One region of the Peribacillus sp. NPDC101480 genome, then DNA from elsewhere that is predicted to be linked to it. Evidence: riboswitches for the same ligand, from Rfam matches in the RefSeq annotation. Region 1 holds a riboswitch; the other holds the start of a gene.

Region 1 (7,510 bases):
TTGCCGTAAGGACAGAAGCCCACCATTTATTATATGAAAGATTGACGGCGTTCATGGATGGGGAAATACAAGCAAATGGTCAGGAAATCATTTACAAAAGAAGATCCTATGAATTGGTTTGGAAGGACAATGGGGATTTCCCGGGGATGATTGAAGGGTGTGTACGTTATGAAGATGAATCGGGTAATCTTGAATCCATTTGTGATGCTGCGAAAAAATGATGGCTTTACGATGATCGAAATGCTTTTTTCTTTAATGATATTAATGACGACGTCCCTTTTTGTTCTACAGCTTTTTTCAATCATTCACACCCAGATGGGGTCCGTTGATAAATTGCATCCTAAAGAGTGGGAGGTCTTTACCATGCAAATGAAGCAGGAGGTCCGGAGTTCCAAAGCTCAGGATGTAATGGGAAATAAATTATATTTGCTGCTTTCAGATGAACAATTATCATCGTTTGAACAATATGAAGATAAGGTCCGAAGACGAGTGAATGGTATGGGGCATGAGGTCATCTTACAGAACATTTCGAAATTCCGGGTTGAGAAGGATGGCAGTGTCATTGTTATAAATATAACGGATAAAGCAGGGACTACTTTCAGTCGAAGATTTCATCCTTTCTTTAGGAATGTCACGAAAGTCGATGAATAATCAAAAAGGAGTCGTTTTCCCGATGGTCATGATTGTAGCGAGTGTTTTCATCATGTTCACAATACTAATGATCGATCAGTTTATCATTGATAAAAAATTTTATAAAGAAGTGGAAGAATCGCTTGTGGCCGACCATCTTGTCCATTTAGCGATCAAGGATGTGACGGCAGAGTGGGGCGAAGAGATCCCAAAAATCATCCAGGGGGAAATTTCATACCCTAATGGTGTGGTGCGGTATTCCGTAATGAAAGAAGAAGGTCCTTATGTCTATATCGAGTTCTCTTCCACGACTAAAAATGACCGCGAGGGAAGGGTCATCATTCAATACGATAAAGAAGCTGGGAAAGTGAAAGAATGGTTGGAAAAGCAGGCTGTTTAATACGCAAAATCAACATTCTTTTAAGTCAGGTACACGTGTTCAGGGAACAAGCAAAGGAATAAAAGCTGCGTAAACGGGACATACTTTGCATAGGGTGATTATTTTATATGTCTACAAACGCTTATATTAAATATCTGACTCAGCAGCTTGTCGAGTATTTTAATCTGACGAAAAAAGAACGAAAAGAAAAGCGCCGTCACAGAAAAGAGGATAAAAATCATGGTATGTCCCATTGGTTTGGCATTGTCCCTTTTGCTTTGTCGATGTTCGTAAGGAAAAATATCAAAAAATAAAACAGATGTCCTGAATTTAGGGCATCTGTTTTTTTATTGTTCTTACTTATCCCAATGCCCTATCAGAAAGGTAAAATAACCCTCCGTTGATGATGGATATTCGGATGTTAGGTTCATATTGAGCTTTTAAGGCATCTTTTTCAGTAAAATAGCTCTCACTTTTTTCCTCCATATCCTTGTAAAAATGCTCCAATAAATTCAAGTCATTCTGCCAGCGAAGCATTGCTTCCTCTGCCCAGGAATGGTCATCATCCTCGAAACTGGTCCTGATGTATGTATCCAGTCTTGCCAATCCGCTCTTGGGCATGATGAGCGGTGAAAGCGTAAAGGAGTAATCCGGTATTTTGGGGGTGACCTTTATCGGTAAAACCCGATGGTGAAACCTTTCCATGATCTCACCTGAGATTAAATTCAAACCGATCGACATGAAGGTATCCTTTTTACGATCGCATTGATAGGATATTTTCACATTCAGGGTCAGCCAAGGAAACAAAGGATTATTTCCCCCTTTTGATGGAGGGGTATCCTCAAAAAGTCTAGTATATCCTGCCAGCTTTTTGGTAGATTGAATAATCTGGTGAAGGCGAGGGGAGCCAAAATGAATCATTTCTCCCTTTAAATCGGATGGAGCTAGTTCTGGATCGGTAATGAAAGTCATCTGTGCTGGGTTTGGAACGCCGCCTGTTTTTTCTAGATAATGCCAATAAAAGGGTCTGTTCATTAATTCTTTATCCATATCAATCGTCAATTGGACTGTAAGGTGGGTTGGTGCATTATCCAGTATTTCACAATCATTGGCTTTAAAGTAAGTTATTAAAAAATCATGAATTTCCCGTTGCTGCATGAACCTCACCTTCCTTCATTGATTGGGCGAATTGGATTAACGACGAAAAATTATCCATCTTGATTTTCATTTCGCCCTCTGTTTTGGATTCACCGACTACATCAATCAAATATTCTTCAATGTTGTTAATATCCAGTTTGGTTAGAATATCATCCAATTCGCCGATTACTTTCTCGAATAAATTTATTTTTTCATATAGTAACTTTAGAATATGTTCTTCCACTGTATTTTTCGTGGCAAAGTTATAAATCATCACATCTTCTTCCTGACCAAGGCGGTGTATCCGTCCGATTCTCTGTTCGAGCCTCATCGGGTTCCATGGCAGGTCAAAATTAATCAAGTGATGGCAAAACTGAAGGTTTATCCCTTCCCCGCCAGCTTCTGTTGCAATCAATACCTGTATATTTTTTTGGAATAATTCTCGCATCCAGTCTTTCTTTCCGCGCTTAAAACCGCCTCGGAAAGGAACTGAAGAAATTCCATTCTGCTGTAGGTACCATTGTAGATATAGCTGAGTCGCCCGGTATTCGGTAAAGATAATGACTTTATCATCAATTTTCTTGATCAGTTCCAAAGCTTTTTCAGCCTTTGAGTTCTGAACCGTTTCATTCACTTTAGAAAATAAATCATCAAGCTTTGCCAAAAAGTCAGGGGAAGGCTGATCATATTTATTTTTCATATTCTTTAATGTATAAAAGACCGCCTCTCTGCTGCTGCATGCTTCCCTTTGGAGAGTGAGAGCCGAAAAGGCGCTTCCTTTAGAACCATCCGAAATAGGTTTGAATTTGGAAACAGCATCGTACAATGCTTGTTCCGTTGGAGAAAATTCAATGGTGATGGTCTCCACATGCCGTTTTGTCCATTCAATGCCAGTATCGGCCCGCCGGTTTCGAATCATGACAGTGTTGACAAGTTCCTTTAGGTGTTCATCTTCAATAATGTTCCGGCCTTTCCCTTTATACTTTTCTGAAAAAAGTGAGGCATTTCCCAAGTGGCCTGGTTTCAATAACGAAACGAGGTGGAAAATTTCCTCGACTTTATTTTGAATCGGAGTGGCTGTCAGGAGTAAACAAAATTTCTTTTTCAGATTTTGGACGAATTCATAGTTCTTCGTCTTATTATTTTTAAGTTTATGAGCTTCATCAATAATGATGAAGTCGTATTCCTGCTTGAAAATGATATCTCGATGTGGAGCTCGTTTCGCTGTATCAATGGATGAAATGACCACATCACAGGAGTCCCAAACATAGCTTTTTCTCTGAACGACTGCCGGTATATGAAACTTGGTGTTCAATTCAAAAGCCCATTGTGTGACAAGGGAAGCCGGAACAAGGATCAAAACTTTTTTTACAAGGCCCCTAATCATATACTCTTTTAGGATCAATCCAGCTTCAATTGTTTTTCCGAGCCCTACCTCATCAGCTAAAATGGCTTTTCCATTCATCTTTTCCACCACTTGCTTGGCTGCTTCCAATTGATGGGGAAGCGGGGTTAACTGCGGAAGGTGCTTGGGCGCCTGTAAACCTTCAAAATCAGGGATGATAAGATTTTCCTCCATTTGAACCGCGAGCTTATAAAGCTCCCAGTTTCCCCATGGACCGTCATTTTCCATCTTTTGCAGAAACTCGTCATTCCATTCAGAATTAAAGGATATATTGATTTTCATAGAAATAACTCCCTCTTAAATCATATTTTCCTTAATAAAAGGTCAAAACCCGAACATTTCATATGTGAAGTAAGAAAAATATTTCTCTTCAAAAGATATTGCAGAGATAAGTTTCTTAGGGTAGGATATAAGTATATTTAGAAAATTCCAATTTCCCAACGCTACAAAGAATCTTTGTACATCGATTTTGCAGTTCGCGTTTTCTTAGTATGGGCTATAGACTTCTAATTTATCCAAGATTACTGAAGGAGACCAATCAAACGGTTTCTGAGGTTTCAGGAGAATTGGCAGAGAATGCATTCCACGATGCTCAGAGGTTTTACCGATGTTTGGTGGCTTATTCGCTTCCTTTCATTGGTAGACCATTTATATGCGGGTGAAGATAAGGGGAGAGACTACGGATGTAGCGCCGAAGGAGCAAACTTAGCAGTGAATCTCTCAGGCAAAAGAACTCTTATTGGACGCAACTCTGGAGAGCGCCGCCCGTTTTGGGACGGCCACCAAAGGGGAAAACCTATTACATAGGTAAACTTTCAGGTTTCAGGACAGAGAAAAAGCTCAAACGGGCTTTCTCTGTCCTTTTTTGTGCTTTTTTCACATCATGAATCAGGATATATCTGATGCGTAATGACAAGAAGCTTTTGATAATGAAGCCAATTAATTTAAAAAAATCTGAAGGGGGTCATTTTTTGACCGATTTAAAAAGAACACCACTATTTGAGGTTTATCGTGAATACGGAGGTAAAACGATTGATTTTGGCGGCTGGGAACTTCCTGTCCAATTTTCGGGTATAAAGGACGAACATGAAGCCGTACGTACAAAAGCGGGGTTATTCGATGTTTCCCATATGGGTGAAGTCGATGTTAAGGGTCCTGGGAGCCTTTCCTTTTTACAAAAGATGCTGACTAATGATATATCAAAGCTGAAACAGGGCGGTGCCCAATATTCCGCCATGTGTTATGAAAACGGAGGCACGGTTGATGATCTAATCGTGTATAAAAGGTCTGAGGATGACTATCTGCTCGTGGTCAATGCAGCGAACACAGAAAAAGATTTCAATTGGCTGCAAGCTCATTTATCGGAAGATGTCCAAATCAAGAATGTATCTAGTGACTATACACAGCTGGCACTTCAAGGGCCATCTGCAGAGAAGATTTTACAAAAACTATCGGGAAATACTGCTTTAAGTGAAATTGGATTTTTCAAGTTCAAGGAAAATGTCATGATTAACGGTATCTCCACGATGGTATCCCGTACTGGATACACTGGTGAGGATGGCTTTGAGATATATAGTGACAGTGAAAATGGTCCAGCCCTTTGGAAGGCGATTATGGATGCCGGAAACGAAGAGGGAGTTCAGCCGATTGGTTTAGGTGCTCGTGATACCCTGCGTTTTGAAGCGAAACTGCCGTTGTATGGGCAGGAGCTTTCAGCAGACATCACCCCGATAGAAGCCGGGATTGGTTTTGCAGTAAAAGTCGATAAGGAAGTTGATTTTTTCGGGAAAGCCGTTCTTGCTGAGCAAAAGGAGAAAGGAGCTCCTCGCAAGCTTGTGGGAATTGAAATGATAGACCGTGGCATTCCACGTCATGGGTATAAGGTCTACAGCGGTGATAAAGTCATTGGCGAGGTCACGACCGGTACCCAATCACCAACGTTGAAGAAAAACGTGGGTTTGGTACTTATCGATAAGGAATTTTCAGTGCTGGATGCGGAAGTCGAAGTGGAGATCCGTTCCAAACGTTTGAAAGCCGTTATAATACAAACACCTTTTTATAAAAAACCACGTAAATAGAGGGGAATGGTCATTAGATGAAACATCGTTATTTACCCATGACAGAGCAAGATAAACAAGAAATGCTGAAAGCGATAGGGGTATCCACTGCTGAAGAACTTTTCAATGATATCCCTGAGAGCGTTCGTTTTCAAGGAGAATACGATATCAAGCCTGCTAAATCGGAACCAGCATTAATGAAAGAATTATCAAGGCTTGCTGCCAAGAATGCGGATCTTAAAAACTATGCTTCCTTCCTTGGTGCGGGTGTCTATGACCATTATGCACCGGTCATCGTCGATCATGTTCTATCCCGTTCTGAATTTTACACGGCTTATACACCCTATCAGCCTGAAATTTCACAGGGAGAGCTTCAAGCAATCTTTGAATATCAAACGATGATATGTGAATTGACGGGCATGGATGTGGCTAACTCCTCCATGTATGACGGCGGGACAGCGCTGGCTGAAGCAGCCATGCTTGCTTCAGGACAGACACGGCGCAAGAAGATTCTCATTTCAGGAACCGTTCATCCTGAATCAAGAGAAGTCGTGAAGACATATGCGAAAGGGCAACGCGTGGAAGTGATCGAAATTCCTTATAAAGACGGTGTGACGGACTTAGCTGCTTTAAAGGAATTGGCGAATGAGGACATTGCAGGAGTGATCGTGCAATATCCGAACTTTTTTGGCCGGATCGAGCCATTGAAGGAAATGGAAGAAATCATTCATGGCGTCAAATCCATGTTTATCGTTTCCAGTAATCCGCTTGCATTGGGAGCTTTGACATCCCCTGGTGCACTCGGTGCAGATATCGTAACGGGGGATGCCCAGCCATTCGGCATTCCAGCGGCATTCGGTGGACCTCATTGTGGATATTTTGCGGTTACTAATAAACTTGTTCGGAAAGTTCCGGGCCGACTCGTCGGTCAAACCGTGGATGAAAATGGTAAAAGGGGATTTGTACTAACGCTACAAGCTCGTGAACAGCACATTCGCCGTGACAAAGCCACATCCAACATTTGTTCCAATCAAGCTTTGAATGCGTTGGCAGCTTCTGTTGCAATGACCGCCCTTGGGAAAAAGGGTGTCAAGGAAATGGCCGTGCAAAATATTCAAAAAGCGCATTATGCGAAAAAAGCAATTATGGCAGTAGGGGTGGAACTGATATTCGACGGTCCTTCGTTCAATGAATTTATCATTAAACTGCCTGCTTCGTTTTCAGAAATCAATAAAAGCCTTTTTGAAAAAGGGATGATCGGCGGCTTTGATTTAGGGACGGTTTATCCTGAGCTGAAAGACCATATGCTGGTTGCGGTAACTGAACTTAGAACAAAAGAAGAAATTGATGCACTTGCGCAGGAATTGGGGGATCAACATGAATAATCAAGATCAATCACTCATTTTTGAAATCAGTACTTCCGGTCGAATCGGGTACAGTCTGCCAGAAATGGATGTTGCAACTATTCCGCTCGAAGAAATTCTTCCTGCCGACTACATCCGTGAAGAAGAGGCAGAACTGCCTGAGGTGTCCGAACTGGATATCATGCGTCACTATACAGCACTCTCCAAACGGAATCATGGGGTGGATTCGGGTTTTTATCCGCTGGGTTCATGCACGATGAAATATAATCCGAAAATAAATGAAAACGTGGCACGTTTCAACGGCTTTGCCCATATCCATCCATATCAAGATCCGGCTACCGTTCAGGGAGCATTGGGACTCTTATTTGATTTGCAGGAACACTTAACTGAAATCACCGGGATGGACCAAGTGACATTACAGCCTGCAGCAGGTGCACATGGTGAGTGGACAGGGTTGATGATGATTCGCGCTTTTCACGAAGCGAATGGCGATACAGAACGGACGAAAGTGATTGTACCTGATTCTGCACACGGTACG
Region 2 (7,510 bases), on a different contig from region 1:
TTGGAACTTGCTCCTTCGGTGGCTTGTCGCTTTGCACTCTCCCACAACTGTCATCCGCTTATTCAATTTAGTACATTTAGAATAATTGTTGAGCATAATTATGTCAAGCATTTTTGAAAGCGCTAACAATACTATTCTAAAATATTTATTTCGAATTATCATAAGATCAACCAGATATCTTTGTTTTTTTAAAACGGACAGATTTTTTACTCACCGAGTTGGAAAATATGGAGCGGCAACTATCTGGACAAACACCGCAAATAGAATCAAAGGATTTCTTGACTCTTAATTCCCCGCTATCTCTCTCTGATTCGCCTGATCCACCTTCGTTTTGCCCATCTTATAAATCGCAATCAGCATAATGAACCATACAGGTGTAACGAATAAGGCAACACGAGTGTCGTCCGCAAGTGCAAGAACCACAAGGACGAACGCTAGGAAAGCAAGGATCAAGTAATTGGAAATTGGATAAAGTGGTAATTTAAATTTGTTCTTTTTCACTAGATCTGGCCTTGTTTTACGGTATTTCAAATGACTGATGACTGTAATTCCCCAAATAAAGATGAAACATACTGTAGAAATACTTGTAATCAAGGTAAATACACCTTCAGGCATTAAATAGTTCAAAACAACGGAAATTAAAATGACAACAGTTGAAAAGAACAATGCATTGGAAGGTACTTTTCGGTCATTAAGTTTTGCAAACGGTACAGGTGCATTTTTATCTTTGGCAAGTGAATATACCATCCGGCTTGTACTGAAGATTGCGCTGTTACATGCCGAAGCAGCCGATGTTAGGACGACAAAATTAACGATACCAGCTGCACCAGCGATACCTACAGCCACAAATACTTGGACGAATGGGCTTTCCGTTGGGATGATTGCGTTCCACGGATAAACACTCATAATGACAATAAGTGCGCCAATGTAGAAAATTATAATCCGAATAGGAATATTATTGATCGCTTTGGGGATAACTTTTTCTGGATTTTCTGTTTCACCTGCTGTAAGTCCTACAAGTTCAATGCCCACAAACGCAAACACTACCATCTGGAATGAGAGGACAAAACCATTTATTCCATTTGGGAACATCCCTTCGTGTCTCCATAGATTCGTGAAACTTGCTGCGCCTGAATCAGTGGAAAAGCCTTTAATAATCATGAAAATACCGATAACAATTAGTGCTAGGATAGCGATGACCTTAATTAATGCGAACCAGAATTCCATTTCGCCAAAAAGTTTTACGGTTGCAAGATTCATAAATAGCAGAATGACTAGTGCAATTAATCCTGGCATCCATTGCGGTACGGAAGGAAACCAATACTGAGTATAAAGACCAACTGCCGTTAAGTCGGCCATTGCGATTGAAATCCAGCAAAACCAGTAGGTCCAGCCGGTTACAAATGCAGCCATATTACCTAAATAGTCTCTTACAAAGTCAACAAAGGAATGATAGTTCAAATTAGATAAGAGCAGTTCTCCAAGTGCGCGCATGATTAAGAAGCAAATGATGCCTGTAATCATGTAAGCAAATAGAATTGATGGCCCGGCTAAATGAATAGATTTTCCTGCCCCAAGAAATAATCCCGTTCCGATTGCCCCTCCAATAGCTATGAGTTGTACGTGCCTGTTTTTTAGCCCTCTATCCAACTTTTGTTCCTGCATACGATTTCCCACCTTCTACTTTTTTAGGCTACTTGGAATTTTCCCCTTTTAAAGGGTCAGCCTTTCAATGAGTGTGAATTAATAGCGTACTGGAGACTGTCTCACTGATGTAAGCGTTTTCTTTGATGGGTACTGGATATAGATTTTTAAACTAAAGCTACCAACCATTTTTGAAAATATAGCATTAATTGTACAAATCAAAGGATAGATCATTTATCTACAGATCTCAATTAACACTCCTCTCTTTTTATCTTCCCAAGTACAAAAAAGGGCAGAGGAAAGATAGGTATTTTCCTACCTTCCTCTGTCCTTTTACCTGAGAGTTTAACTCCTTCGGTGGCCTATGGCTCTCTTCAGAGACGCGTCCAATTGTAGTCCTTTTACCTGAGAGATTAGTTCCTGCTTTTATAGGATTTGCTCCTTCGGTGCTAAACATTGTTTAGACTCTCCCACAATCATCATCCGCTGATATAAAGTTGTTTTAATAGTTGTATATTATCGGTTTTTAATGGATATTTCAATGATTATCTGAAAAAACTATATTTTCTGAAATCTAAAAATGGACAAATTTGAACTTTATGATCAGGATATTTTAGAGGTTATTAGCTATGAAAAATCAAGCTTATTAGCAGCTTTTCTATGTTGTTAGAAATCCCAAACACGCTTATGTATATGCAAAAATATCGGCATTTTTCGATTGACAATACGGCAAAATTCAAAGCCGGGAGAGGAAATAATATCTATAGTTTTAACATAATTGATGTATGGAAAAAGAGAAAATTCGAGACTCGTGAAATTCCTTGCAGCAGTAAAGATTGTCTAGGAGCTTCCTCCCTAAGTTCAACAGTATTTTCAGAAGCCTGCTCTTCTTTAGCAACTTCCTCTTTGTCCCCACCACCAACTGTATTAGCTATGATGACAAATGCTAGAACCCATCCCCACCACTTCTTTGGCTTCTTTAGCTTGAGTTTCTTTTCCTTAACCATTTTAACCTTATACCCCCTTTACAGTTTTTCTGACGGACTGATGTAAACAAAAATAGAATAACATAATCTGGGTCAATAGGGTTTATATATATCATCACGTATCCATTTTCACAATGCTTGACGTGTTAACGAAACCATTCCCGATTCATTTTACCAGCTTCTTTTAAAACATATTCATACAGTATGATCAAATCTATATATACTTATTATTTTTGTATATTTCTTTTATAGATAGTAAGATATTTCACTAACAAATATTCACATCAAAAAAGGGAGGTGAATACTCAACTTAGCAAGTAAATATACCATTCGAAAGAAGTTTTGCTTTAAAATAGAAAAAGTCATTGGAGCTCATAGCAACAATGACTTTATTATATAATCACTTTTCTAATATAAAAAATGAATTCCATTAATCGTTAAATAGGAATAAAGAATGTCTTAAACAATTTTTTTTAGTAAATCATATAATTTAAATATACTCGTTCTAATTCCTTTGGTTTAACAGATGTATTATAAGGCATATAAAGAGAAAGTCCCAAGTACTTAAATAGATGCGCTGTATACCTGTAAACAATGCTTCAGAAAACCATAAAGCTTTTGAAAAATAATTTTCTTCATTCGCGGTCATTTATTGATATTCAATTCAGGTAAAAAAAAATGTACATTCAAGACACATCTGATTTAAAGTAAGGTGAACTTGTAGCAATAACTTCATTTGTTTCAACATTGCTGTATCCGTTTCTACGATTGATCATGTTTGGTTAGTACGGTTTCCAATATAGTTTAAAATTTCTGGTGAATTGATCAATGTTTCTGTTTCTTCTATATAATACTTTTTAACGAATCAATATATTCTAAGCATGGTGTAGCTCCATACATTTCTTTAAAAAGACTCGTTAAGGACTTTTTATTCGCAAAGTAATAGAAAGATGCGAAAGAAAATTAAAGAAACATTTACTTTTTGCCCCTTCGGGCGTTTTATGTGCCCATATAATCGCACAGTTTGTGTCAACTCTACAATAGGTCTTATAGAACTAACCAATGGTTTGTCACCATTTTCAATAAACATATTAAATATTCCGCTATACTAAATCTTTTAAACTAGGCTGAATTTTAGAAGGCCGTTTTGCTTTTTAACTGTGCATAATCCATGTAAGAGTATAGTGGCATGGCAAGGAAAGCTACTTTAAAGGCGGTTAGTAAACTATCAAGCTTATCTTAATTTTTTTAAGGCACCGCTCCATGCAATCGTTTGATCTAACATTGCATTTACATTCCCAAGGTGTAAATCAGCTGGTTTAAACGTCTTGAAGTTTTCAAAGTCTGTAAATAGCGATAATGTTGGATTTACCCGAACGTCCGCAACTAGTAATTCCCCTAAGATGCCACGCAAATGTTCAGCTGCACGGGCTCCGCCAGTTGAACCATAGCTCACGATGCCCGCAGCTTTGTTGTTCCATTCATCACGTGCGGAATCAAGTGCGTTTTTTAGGGCCCCTGTAATACTGTGATTGTATTCTTGTACGATAAACACAAAACCATCCAAGCCAGAAAGTTTTTCTGACCAAGCTAATAATCCTGGTTCTTTACCAGTGCCTTCTCCAACAAATGGCAAGTTAAAATCTACGATATCGACGATTTCATAATTTGCGTCTTTTCGTTCATCAGCTATTTCTTTTACCCAACTTCCTACTTGTGGACTTACGCGTCCTATACGTGTGCTTCCTAAGATAATTCCGATATTTAATTTTTCCAATGTTTTCTCCTCCTCGTTAATGACTGGCAAATAAATTGGTTAAGAATAAAAACCTCATAATTTGTTTGATTACATATTTTTTATCTCTTCCACTAACGTGTAGTACCCACCTTCTGTATCTTCAATGAGATGGTTTATTTTGTTAAGATGTTCTCTAAATTCACTTTTTTCTAACCAATTTTTATGAAAATCAATACTCTCAAAGGTAGTTACCATAATTGCCTTATTATTTTCTACAGAACGATGCCAACGACTGCTGATCCAACCAGGAACACCTTGTGATCCCTTCTTAAAATTGAGTAGTTCTTCAGCTTGGATAGCAACCAATTCATCTAGTTTGCCTGGTTTAGCTGTAAATACATTAATCCATACTATTGTATTACTTGATTTCATATTCATAATCTCCTGTCATTTAACATATTTTTTTCAATTCATTAATAATTGGCATCTTCTTTTATCATTAAAAGGTGTCAGTGCTGACTGTCATTATTTTTAATAAAAAACTAGGGAGTTAAAGCCCTAGTAAATATTTGCACACTCTCAGTTATAAATGCCTCCAGGGATACGGTTGGATAGTTTTCATCGGCATCCAGGTTGTTCATAAAGGCTCCAAAATTCATCATCATGAACGACAGTGCCTGAAGCTCTGGTTCAGTGTGAATAAGCTTTCCTTTCTCATACATCGTGTTAAAATAGTTTGTCAAAATTTTCAGTAACTGTCGAGGATGCTTTTGTGTTTTTTCTCGAAACCCAGGTAAATTGCCTTCCTCCTTGATACTTATCATAATCATTTTACGGTTACGATTCATGATTTCATGATATGTTCGACTGATCAGTTGTAAGTCTGAATGTAAGTCCCACACGATTTGCTCTTCATTAAAAAGTATTGTCATCTCTTCGGCATAATGATATCGATCAAATGCTTTTTCTAGAAGATTTAGCTTGCTTCCAAACCGACGAAACAGTGTTTTTTCACTCAAACCTGCGGCACCAGCAATTTCCTGAGTAGTAACAGCATTGTATCCCTTCTCTGCGATTAGATCGATTGCCGCCAACAGCAGCTTATCATCGGTACTTAGCTTATTACTGCTGCTCATGCTCTCACTTCCCCTGAATAGACTGTCAGTACTTACTGACTATATATTTTATTCTATTCAGCTGTTTTAAAATTGTCAAGGAAATATTTCCAGCAATACATATTCTTTTTAAGACGGTAGGCCAATCCAAATGATAGAAACTTATTGGAGAATTAACACCATACCCATTCAGGAAAACTAATAATAGACGGAGCATTTTGCTCCGCCTGATTGCTAGAATATTTTTTTCTCATTCAACTCGAGAGCTAATTCTTTAAAGAACTGTAGCGATTCTGGATTTCCCATGGAGTCTGCATTCACTACTTTATCAAACTCGAAACCTAATAACACTTTACGTATCGGGACTTCCATTTTCTTTCCGTTCAAGGTTTTCGGAATTTGTTCAACGACATGGATTTGGTCAGGGATAAAGCGAGGGGACACATGCCCTCTGATTTGTTCCTTGATTTTTGCCGTCAATGCTGCATCCAGGCCATTACCGGGTTTAAGGACAACGAACAGCAGCAGTGAGGAACCGCGGCCAAGCACTTCCCTATCAATGACAAGGCTTTCCATCACCTCGTCGATCGCTTCGACGACCCGGTAGATATCACTAGTTCCCATCCGTACACCAGAACGGTTGATGGTCGAGTCGGAACGACCATAAATGATACAGCTGCCCTTGTCGTCAATCTTTATCCAATCACCATGTTTCCATATGCCAGGATACGTATCGAAATAACTCTCGTAGTATCTTGTCCCGTCATGATCATTCCAGAAGTATAGCGGCATGGATGGCATCGGTTTGGTAATTACCAATTCACCGACTTCATTAATCAATGTTTGACCATGCTCATCAAAAGCTTCCGCACAAACACCCAATGCTCTTCCTTGTATCTCTCCGATTCTTACGGGCAATGTTGGAACGCCACCTACAAATCCGGCACAAACATCGGTTCCGCCACTGGATGAACTGAGCCAGATATCCTTCTTGACATTCTCATACACCCATTTATAACCGTCGCCAGACAATGGAGCCCCAGTTGAAAAAAGAGCCTTCAATTTCGATAAATCATATTTTCCCATTGGCTTGTTTCCTAACTTCATGGAATTCGTAAGGAATGGTGCACTTGTTCCAAAGAAAGTCATGCCTGTATCTTCAGCCAATTCCCAAAGGGCATCCATATTCGGAAAAGAAGGACTGCCGTCATAAAGGACGATGGTCCCTTCATTAAGCAAACCGCCCATAAGGAGATTCCACATCATCCAGCCTGTCGTCGTAAACCAGAATACAGTATCCTCGGAAGTCATGCCTTGATGGATTCTTGTTGATTTTAAATGCTCCAATAATATACCGCCATGCCCTTGTACAATTGGTTTTGGCATTCCGGTTGTGCCAGATGAATAGAGAATCCAAAGCGGATGATCGAACGGAACATTTTCAAAAGATAATTCTGTCTTTTCTTTTAAAAGGTCATCCCAAGGAATCGTATCTGCCAGATTCACTTCCAAATTCTTTTTTTCTATGTAAGGTACCAGAACGGTATGCTTTACAGTGATCAATTCCTGTTTAAGCTGGGAGACGACTGATGTTTTATCATATACATTTCCATTGTACTGATATCCATCAACAGCCAGTAATACAACCGGTTCAATCTGTTTGAAACGATCTATGACGCTTCTTGCCCCAAAGTCAGGTGAACAACTGGACCAAATGGCACCTATGCTTGCTGTTGCCAAGAAAGCTATGACAGCTTCAGGTATGTTTGGCATATAGGCAACAACACGGTCACCGGATTTCACACCAAGTTGCCTTAATGAATGGGCGACAGAAGCTACTTTTTCTTTCAGCTCTTTCCAGCTGACTTCCTGCTGCCTGATATGTTCGGAACGGAAAAAAATCGCCGTTTTCTCTTCTTGCTCATTCCATAATGCATTTTCAGCATAATTAAGCCTTGCCCCCTCGAACCATTTCGCACCTGGCATTGATTGCTCCGCTAAAACCCTGTCATATTTCCTGGCTGCTT

Evidence for each region. A riboswitch is a leader RNA that binds a small molecule or an ion and turns the genes downstream of it on or off. The one in region 1 is predicted to bind glycine.
Region 2: another riboswitch for glycine. It lies ahead of ACQKMF_RS07630 (amino acid permease); the one in region 1 lies ahead of gcvT (glycine cleavage system aminomethyltransferase GcvT).

The regions. Positions count from the first base shown of each region.
Region 1 is NZ_JBNNSB010000001.1:1,010,965-1,018,474, forward strand. Features, by position in the region: gene ACQKMF_RS05045 (hypothetical protein) at 1-221, shown strand, start outside; gene comGF (competence type IV pilus minor pilin ComGF) at 169-651, shown strand; gene comGG (competence type IV pilus minor pilin ComGG) at 644-1,030, shown strand; gene ACQKMF_RS05060 (YqzE family protein) at 1,138-1,323, shown strand; gene ACQKMF_RS05065 (YqhG family protein) at 1,370-2,167, opposite strand; gene ACQKMF_RS05070 (DEAD/DEAH box helicase) at 2,145-3,833, opposite strand; glycine riboswitch at 4,210-4,297, shown strand; glycine riboswitch at 4,301-4,384, shown strand; gene gcvT (glycine cleavage system aminomethyltransferase GcvT) at 4,523-5,629, shown strand; gene gcvPA (aminomethyl-transferring glycine dehydrogenase subunit GcvPA) at 5,647-6,993, shown strand; gene gcvPB (aminomethyl-transferring glycine dehydrogenase subunit GcvPB) at 6,986-7,510, shown strand, end outside.
Region 2 is NZ_JBNNSB010000002.1:11,951-19,460, forward strand. Features, by position in the region: gene ACQKMF_RS07630 (amino acid permease) at 286-1,665, opposite strand; glycine riboswitch at 1,968-2,024, opposite strand; glycine riboswitch at 2,028-2,127, opposite strand; gene ACQKMF_RS07635 (hypothetical protein) at 2,406-2,651, opposite strand; gene ACQKMF_RS07640 (NADPH-dependent FMN reductase) at 3,865-4,407, opposite strand; gene ACQKMF_RS07645 (antibiotic biosynthesis monooxygenase family protein) at 4,477-4,800, opposite strand; gene ACQKMF_RS07650 (TetR/AcrR family transcriptional regulator) at 4,911-5,504, opposite strand; gene ACQKMF_RS07655 (acetoacetate--CoA ligase) at 5,718-7,510, opposite strand, start outside.